Regions from separate parts of the Halobacillus sp. B29 genome, predicted to be linked through region 2. Evidence: a T-box and tRNA genes for the amino acid it is inferred to sense, from the RefSeq annotation. Region 2 holds a T-box; the other holds one or more tRNA genes.

Region 1 (4,436 bases), on a different contig from region 2:
GCTAATTCCTGACATACAAATGATTTGTCTCTATAGGTGCAAGACTGAATAAATAGGACGGACAGTTCCATTTATTCAGTCCGCTAGTAAATCCATATACTTATTTTTAACTTATTGAGCTACTACTACACCCATACCATATGAATCTAAATCACTTGAATGAACCGACCTGATCCGAAAGGTGATTCTTCGGCCGTATCCTACGTAAGCTCCCTGGTGAACATTGGAAGAATCTCCGGCAGAACCCCAGTGCTCCCCTCCATATACTGCCTTCCACGTTTCGACGCCATCAACCTGAAACACCTCTGCAACCACAGCATTGTCCGCATCAAAATCATTAAGTGAATCAATCATGGTTACGGATGCCCAGGCAAGAAAGCTTCTGTTCCGTCCGAGATCAATCGTCACGGTGTTGCTGCCCCCATGATTTTTCAGTCCCCACATGCTAATTTCATATGCATCCATATGCAGCCTCCTGACTTTTATTCCTGCCTTTTAATAGGTGCATCTTTATCGATGAATGTCTTAATAAGCGTATTTTTCGTAACATCTACACTCATTTTCACTTGTCTTCCTGAAGGAGGTTGTTCAAATTCAGCTGAAATAAAGCCGACAGATTTTTGGTCGATATGAGGAGGTATCATACGTTGAATTTCTTCTTCCGTACACGTGTAACTTCTTCCATTAATATCTACATTACGATGCATGTGTACGATTTCTCCATTGCTTTTATCATAGATCATGTAAACTAACATCGGCATTTTCCTTTCTAGGTTTGTCTATCATTCATCCAGTACCATAACTGACCCCACACCGTAAGCTTCCATATCATTAGGGTGCATGGAACGAATCCGAAAAGTAATGGTTTGTCCAAAACCAACATACGCTCCCTGGTGTACATTAGAGGAATTACCAGCAGCACCCCAGTGATCACCGCCAGATACAGCTTTCCATGTTTCTATTCCATCAACTTGAAACACCTCTGCAACGACAGCGTTATCTCTATCTAAATCGGATAGGGAATCCATCATGGTGATGGTTCCCCATGCGACAAATCGCCGTGGGCGTCCTAAGTCAATCGAAATGGTTCCGTACCCTCCTGCGTTCTTTAATGCCCACATGCTTGCTTCTGCGAACCTTGAACCAGCGGGCCTGACTGGAGAACCATAAAGCGCCTGTATCCCTTCAATGTCATCTGAATGTAAAGTTCTCCTTTCTCCTTCATAAGTTGGCCACATAATCGCGTTACCTATAGTGGAATGAGCTAGACCAAGAGCGTGGCCAACTTCATGAATCGCCACAGTAAGAAGATCACGTCGCCTCCACCACCAAAATCCACCGTCCTCTGTATCCCATTTTTCATCGTTATCAAAGTGAACATCACCAGCAGTAGGAAGTGAGTTTACAGGGGGCGGATAAAAAGCGTGAGCAAGTACATTTCCAAAGCCATCAAATGGATCGTCATCTCCATGACTTCCTGTTGCCCATAAAAATCGAATATCAGCGTCCGCTTCCGTCGTCACTTGTGTAAATGTTAAAGGCGTAACATCTGCCCAACGATCCATTGCTTGCCTCATAATGTCCCATTCTCTAGTCCCAGAAATATCGCTCGTTCCATTCTGAAAAAAATACCTGATGTTCGTATTTTCCCATCTACCACCACTTAGGCTATAATCGTTTACTTTCTTACGAACATCTTCCCCTGGTAACAAATCAGGCAATCCACACCTAGGCTTTTGCATCTGAGTAATCGTAGGTTCATCTAATTTTCCGGTGATAGACAACCCAAAATACAACTGATAATCCTTCACAGCTTCATCGACATGTTTGCAGAATGCTTCTTCAAGACAAGGACAAGAATGATAATAACCGAACTTTTTCAGGTATTTCTTCAGGTAAATAACTTTACGATCCTGGTCTCCCATGCTTAAAAATTGCGAATTAATTTTATCCATGGAACGCCACCATGCCTCCTTATGAACCTGATCTAAAGCAATGGACATTAAGAAAAGGCTTAGCTTGGTAAAGATAAAAAAAGAACAGTCTCAAGGTAAACGGTTGCTTAACTTCCATTCTTGTACACGTTAAGAATGAGATAAACCTTCCTTTACTCGACTGTTCTGTCATCCATAATTTAATAAGAACCTGAAATCCATGATCTACGAAACGTTGACATTAAGACCGCCTACTGACCTCCTTATCTCAAAAGAATTAATGACTTAATAGCAAAATAATTCGATAAATCTTTCCATATTCCTTCAATAACTACTTTTTTTCTTTTTTTCCACTACTCCTTACTAATCTGACAATTTGCTGATATGACCAAAATGAACATATAGAATAATTTATTTAAACGCAAAAAGCACGCTCCTTCCGTTAATTTCACGGAAAAGCGTGCTCGCTGAATGAAAATTATAGGATATCAACCCTGCGAGAAGTCCTCGGTAAGTTTGCGTAAAGTCCTCGAAAATAGAAAAGCGTCACGAACCGCCTCTGGAGAGCGACTCATGACGCAACACTTTGTATGGATGATTCCGATTGGGCTCGAACCAACGACCTCCACCCTGTCAAGGTGGCGCTCTCCCAGCTGAGCTACGGAATCGTATGTAATAAGATGTCGTCTGACAACTAATAATATACAACGTAACCGAATTCGTGTCAACAGAATTTTAATTTTTTGTGAACAACGTGTAAATATCCTCAAAATATCCTATTTATCAAGCGCTTTCTTCGTCTGCTCTACTTTTTACATAATTATATGATAAAATAGTTATGGTACGTTTATGTACAGAAGGCAGCGGGAATTTGGATAGGAGCTTATTTGCATGTTAGGAGGTAATCGGATTGGGCAGAAAAGGATCCATGACTGAATATACAATTAATAGCAGCTATCTAGATGAAGAAATGACATTAAAAGTGTACACCCCAGAAAATTTCTCCCCCTTGTATAAGTACCATTTTTGTATTATGCAAGATGGTAACGATTATTTCCAGCTGGGACGTGCGGCCACACTAAGTGATGAGCTGCATGGTGAAGGAAAGATTGAGAATACCATTTTTATTGGTATTCATTATAGGGACAAGTACGATCGACAGGATAAATATCATCCGGACGGAAAGAAACAGGCGGAATATGTGAATTTCCTCATCCGCGAAGTGGTTCCGTTCCTTGATGAAGAGCTGCCGGGTTATCATATGGGCAGTGGTCGAACGCTTGTCGGGGATTCGCTTGCTGGAACGGTTTCGTTCATGACAGCAGTGAAGTTTCCGAATGTTTTTGGCAATGTGATTATGCAGAGCCCTTATGTGGATGAACATGTGTTTGAAGTGATTAAGTCCTCAAAAGATATGTCTTCGTTAACGATTTACCACACGATCGGTGATCAGGAGTATGACGTGGAGACAACGGAAGGTGCCAGGAAGAACTTCCTTCAGCCGAACCGTGACTTAAATAACTACTTGACCGGACGTCCGTGCAGCTATACGTTCCACGAGCTTGAAGGTGATCATACGTGGGGCACGTGGCAGAAGGATTTCAAACGCGCTTTATTAACCATTTTTGGTGAATAAATGAATTGAAATAAGAATCAGGAGGGGTATTTTCCATGAGATACGGTATTGCAGTATTTCCATCAAAAAAAGTACAAGATGTCGCGAATTCCTATCGTAAACGCTATGACCCGCACTATGCTTTGATTCCGCCACACATTACAGTCAAAGAACCATTCGAAGCGGAAGAAAGTGAAATCGAGGAAAAAATCATTCCTGAATTAAAAGAAATTGCGAAGAATACCGAGCCTTTTTCTTACGGCATCTACAAAGTGAGTTCCTTTTCTCCGGTAACGAATACGATCTACCTGAAAGTGGAGCCTTCTGAGGAGATTTTCGACTTGAATGAAAAGCTTCATACAGGCAGCCTGCCGGAGAAGAAGGATTTTAAATTCGTCCCTCACATTACGATTGCCCAGAAGCTTTCGGATGATGAGTTTTTCGATGTATACGGCAGCTTAAGCATGAACAAATTCGACATTCAGGATAACGTTGGCCGCTTCCAGCTTCTTTATCAGCTGGAGAACGGTGCCTGGAGCGTGTATGAAACCTTCCGTCTTGGGGAGGGATAAGCACATGGAGATCAGACAGGTTGCAAGTCCACAAGAGAAAGACGACGCGTTTCACGTAAGACGCGTCGTCTTTGTTGATGAACAGAACGTGCCGGAGAATTTAGAAATCGATGAACACGATGACACGGCCGTTCACCTGGTAGGCTATGAGCAGGGTGAGCCGATCGCTGCGGCTCGTCTGCGGTTTGTCGGCGATTACGGAAAGCTTGAACGCATCTGCGTGAAGCGCCCGTACCGGGGCAAGCGGTATGGCAAAGAGATGATTCTGTTTATGGAATCTCTCATTGAAGAGCATACGTATCAAGCCTCCAAGCT
Region 2 (4,436 bases):
GGACTTGGCTGCGGTCATTATTGAACCAGTATCCGGAAATATGGGTGTCGTCCCTCCTCAGGAGGGTTTCCTGCAGGAACTTCGCGAATTAACAGAGAATAATGGAACTGTACTGATTTTTGATGAAGTAATGACCGGATTTCGAGTCGGCTATCATAGTGCACAAGGTCATTTTGGTGTTACACCGGATATGACCTGTCTTGGGAAAGTGATCGGCGGCGGCTTACCTGTCGGAGCATATGGAGGTAAGCGTCATATTATGGAACGAGTGGCCCCGGTTGGAGACATCTATCAAGCTGGTACTTTGTCAGGAAATCCATTAGCTATGACAGCTGGTTACGAAACGGTTTCGTCGATGACAGAAGAAGCTTATGAAGGAATTAATAAAAAAGTGGACCGGCTGGTAGAAGGATATGAAAAAGCGGCCAAAGCAAATAATATTCCGTTAACGGTTAACCGGGCAGGATCTATGGTAGGATTCTTCTTTTCAAATGATCCTGTAATCGATTTTGAAACAGCGAATGCATCTGATCTCGAAATGTTTACACGTTATTATCAAGGGATGATTGAAGAAGGAATCTATCTTCCCCCTTCCCAATTCGAGGGACTCTTCCTATCAACGAAGCATACAGAGGAAGATATAGAGAAAACAATCAGGGCAGTAGAAAAAGTATTTGCATCCCTGTAAATGAGAAATGTACTAGGCATGGCCGTATTCGGTCATGCCTTTTTCTGCACCCTCCATGTATATAAACTCAGTTACCGCATAAGGTGGTAATAGAGGCTTGGGTTTATTATATTCTGGGAGGGGCAAATCCATTGAAAAATAAACAAAACGTATTTTCTTTTTATTTAGACGAAGCGATATGGTTTAAGGAAGGACAGGGAGTCAGGGAACTAATTGGAATCTCACTGGAGCCTGAAATCGTAATTGAGGAATATGGAGATGAAGTGCGTTTAAAAGGAACGGTTGATCTGGCGGGAGAATATGTACCCCACCAATCTGATCATAAATATGAAGAGGCTGCCCCGCTGCAGTCGGTAAGGACAATGGATCATGTGGAATCAGGCGAAGAAGGGGTCTATTATTTTTCTCATTCATTCCCTGTAGAAATTACAGTACCGCTCGAACGGATTTCCAGTCTGGAAGATGTCCTCATTGATATAGAAAGTTTCGATTATGAACTTCCAGCGAATAATCAGCTAAGGCTGCATGCTCAGTTAAATATAAACGGAGTCGAGCAAAAAGCAAATGCCGCGGATAACTCGGAGACGTTTGATGAGTCGGCGACGCTTGGCCCGGTGGATTACAAAGAAGAACGTAAGGAAAAAGAGAATCCTGTAGTTCCTGAAAGGGAAGCCCCTGTGGTTCAGCTGACGAATCGGAATGATCTGTCGGCTCAGGAGATAGAAGCACATGAAGAAGGACGATGGCCTCATAAAAAATCACAGAATTTCGCAGAATTTTTTGGTCATGATAAAAAAGAAGAAACGCTTGAGGTCTCATCTGAAAGTACTAGTGTGTGGCATGAAAATATCGCGGAAGAAAATGTGAGCGCTTCTTCATCTTATATGGAATCCTCGACTAAAGGCTCTGAGGAAAAAGAGGAAGCTCCAGGCGGACTTGATGGAATCAAGCAGATATTTAAACACCTGTTTCCTAACCGGGAAGAGACTTATACTCAAATGAAAATGTATATCGCTCAAGAAGATGAAACGCTAGCTTCTATTGCTGAAAAATATGAAGTATCCATCCACCAGTTGGAAAAAGTAAATGAACATAGAGATGAAGTTTCCCCTGGTCAAATTGTATATATCCCTAGTTAAATCCATTTATAACGAAAAGCGAGAAAAACTCCGACAATAATTCCTAATAAGAAGACATCAAATGTTGTAGGAAAAAAGATTGTCCGGATACATTGGAAAACCAGAATTGGTAATAAAGCTTTTTCGATAACGAATAAACAAGTACGGCACCATGGTGGAAGACGATATCTGTATAAGCGGCTCAACGACCATCAACCTCCTTTCATTGCATATTTACGTTTTTTTCACAAATAGTTGACTAACATAATCATTTCTATATACAATATGTAATAGAAGTATTATACGTGAAATGCCATGACAGGGAAGAGTACATGGACATATCCTTCAGAGAGGAAAACGGATGGTGAGAGTTTTCCAGGATCTATGTTGGTGGAAGGTCGCCCTTGGAGCAGCTTCTTTGAACGAAAAGTAGAAGGAGCCGGTTAGAAGCCGTTATTTTTTTAAGTGTACAGATATGCACAGCATGTCTGTAAATTAAGGTGGTACCACGGAATTAGATCTCTTTCGTCCTTTTGAGGACGAAAGAGATTTTTTTATTTTATTAAAATAGATGATATAAGGAGGAAGATCCATATGAGTCAAACAGATCTTTCAATGCCCACTAAGTATGATCCGGCATCCGTTGAAAAGGATCGCTATCAGTACTGGGTGGACGGTAAGTTTTTCGAAGCGTCAGGAGATAAGAATAAGGAACCTTATACCATTGTTATTCCTCCTCCGAACGTTACAGGTAAATTACATTTAGGTCACGCATGGGATACGACTCTTCAGGATATTTTAAGTCGTGTGAAGCGGATGCAGGGATACGACGTTCTCTGGCTGCCTGGGATGGATCATGCCGGTATTGCCACACAAGCCAAAGTAGAAGCAAAACTGAGAGAATCCGGAACTTCCCGCCATGAATTAGGAAGAGAAAAATTCCTTGAGAAATCATGGGAATGGAAGAAAGAATATGCCCAATTTATCCGGACTCAATGGGAAAAGCTGGGTCTTGGTCTCGATTATTCGCGCGAACGGTTTACACTGGATGACGGGTTGTCCGAAGCGGTTAAAGAAGTGTTTGTTAAGCTTTATGAAAAAGGTTTAATTTATCGAGGCGAATATATTATTAACTGGGATCCAGCTACTCGTACCGCTCTTTCTGATATTGAAGTAGAGTATGAAGATGTCCAGGGAGCCTTTTATCATATGCGCTACCCTCTGAAGGATGAAGAAGGCGGAATTGAGATCGCAACAACTCGCCCCGAAACGATGCTTGGAGACACGGCTATTGCTGTTCATCCAGAAGACGAACGCTACCAGCAATTAATTGGAAAGAAAGCTATACTACCTATTGTGGGAAGAGAAATTGAGATTGTGGCAGATGATTATGTAGATATGGAATTTGGTTCAGGGGCTGTTAAAATCACTCCTGCTCATGATCCGAATGATTTTGAAATTGGAAATCGCCACAATCTGGAGCGTGTCCTCATTATGAATGAGGATGGCAGTATGAATGAGAATGCAGGAAAATATCAGGGTATGGATCGATTTGATTGCCGTAAGCAGATCGTCAAAGATCTTCAGGCAGAAGGAGTTCTTTTTGATATTGAAGAACATCTTCATTCAGTTGGTCACTCCGAACGCAGTGGGGCTGTTGTGGAACCTTATCTGTCTACTCAATGGTTTGTGGATATGAATCCCCTGGCTGAAGCTTCTGTAGATTTACAAAAAGGGGAAGACAAAGTGCAATTTGTGCCCGACCGCTTTGAAAAACCTTATTTACACTGGATGGAGAACACGCGTGACTGGTGTATTTCGCGTCAGCTTTGGTGGGGCCACCGAATTCCTGCCTGGTACCACAAAGAGTCAGGTGAGATATATGTAGGCAAAGAAGAACCGAAAGATCCGGAAAAGTGGATACAGGATGAAGATGTTCTTGATACGTGGTTCTCCTCTGCTCTTTGGCCATTCTCCACTATGGGTTGGCCGGATGAAAAAAGCGATGATTATAACCGCTACTTCCCGACTAATGTATTGGTTACCGGCTATGACATTATTGGGTTCTGGGTAAGCCGAATGATTTTCCAATCCATTGAATTTACAGGACGTCGTCCATTTGAAGATGTTCTTATCCACGGACTGGTTCGGGATGCGGATGGTCGTAAGATGAGTAAGTCCCTTGGTAACGGTGTAGATCCAATGGATGTAATCGACCAGTACGGTGCGGACTCGCTTCGATACTTCCTATCGACAGGGTCTTCACCTGGTCAGGATTTACGCTTTCATTGGGAAAAAGTAGAATCCACATGGAATTTTGCTAATAAAATTTGGAATGCTTCCAGATTTGCATTAATGAATATGGGCGATTTGAAGTATGAGGATATTGATTTATCTGGTGAAAAGTCTGTAGCTGATCAGTGGATTCTGACTCGATTAAACCAAACAATTCAGCAAGTTACACAAAATATTGATAAATATGAGTTTGGTGAAGCCGGAAGACAGCTGTACAACTTCATTTGGGATGATTTTTGCGATTGGTATATTGAAATGGCTAAGCTTCCTTTATACGGGGAGGACACGGCAAGAATTCATACCACAAGGTCTATTTTAGCTTACACGCTTGATCA

Evidence for each region. The T-box of region 2 lies ahead of ACTWP7_RS03075 (valine--tRNA ligase). A T-box ahead of a tRNA ligase gene usually reads a tRNA of that ligase, here a tRNA-Val.
Region 1: it encodes a tRNA-Val, which carries the amino acid that the T-box ahead of ACTWP7_RS03075 (valine--tRNA ligase) is inferred to sense. The anticodon was not compared.

Annotation. Positions count from the first base shown of each region.
Region 1 is NZ_JBQQCM010000013.1:147,928-152,363, forward strand. It holds gene ACTWP7_RS16365 (hypothetical protein) at 112-465, opposite strand; gene ACTWP7_RS16370 (hypothetical protein) at 483-755, opposite strand; gene ACTWP7_RS16375 (matrixin family metalloprotease) at 783-1,955, opposite strand; tRNA gene ACTWP7_RS16380 (tRNA-Val) at 2,530-2,602, opposite strand; gene ACTWP7_RS16385 (alpha/beta hydrolase) at 2,845-3,570, shown strand; gene ACTWP7_RS16390 (2'-5' RNA ligase family protein) at 3,606-4,121, shown strand; gene ACTWP7_RS16395 (GNAT family N-acetyltransferase) at 4,126-4,436, shown strand, end outside.
Region 2 is NZ_JBQQCM010000002.1:167,201-171,636, forward strand. It holds gene hemL (glutamate-1-semialdehyde 2,1-aminomutase) at 1-688, shown strand, start outside; gene spoVID (stage VI sporulation protein D) at 820-1,827, shown strand; gene ACTWP7_RS03070 (hypothetical protein) at 1,824-2,012, opposite strand; T-box leader at 2,113-2,342, shown strand; gene ACTWP7_RS03075 (valine--tRNA ligase) at 2,401-4,436, shown strand, end outside.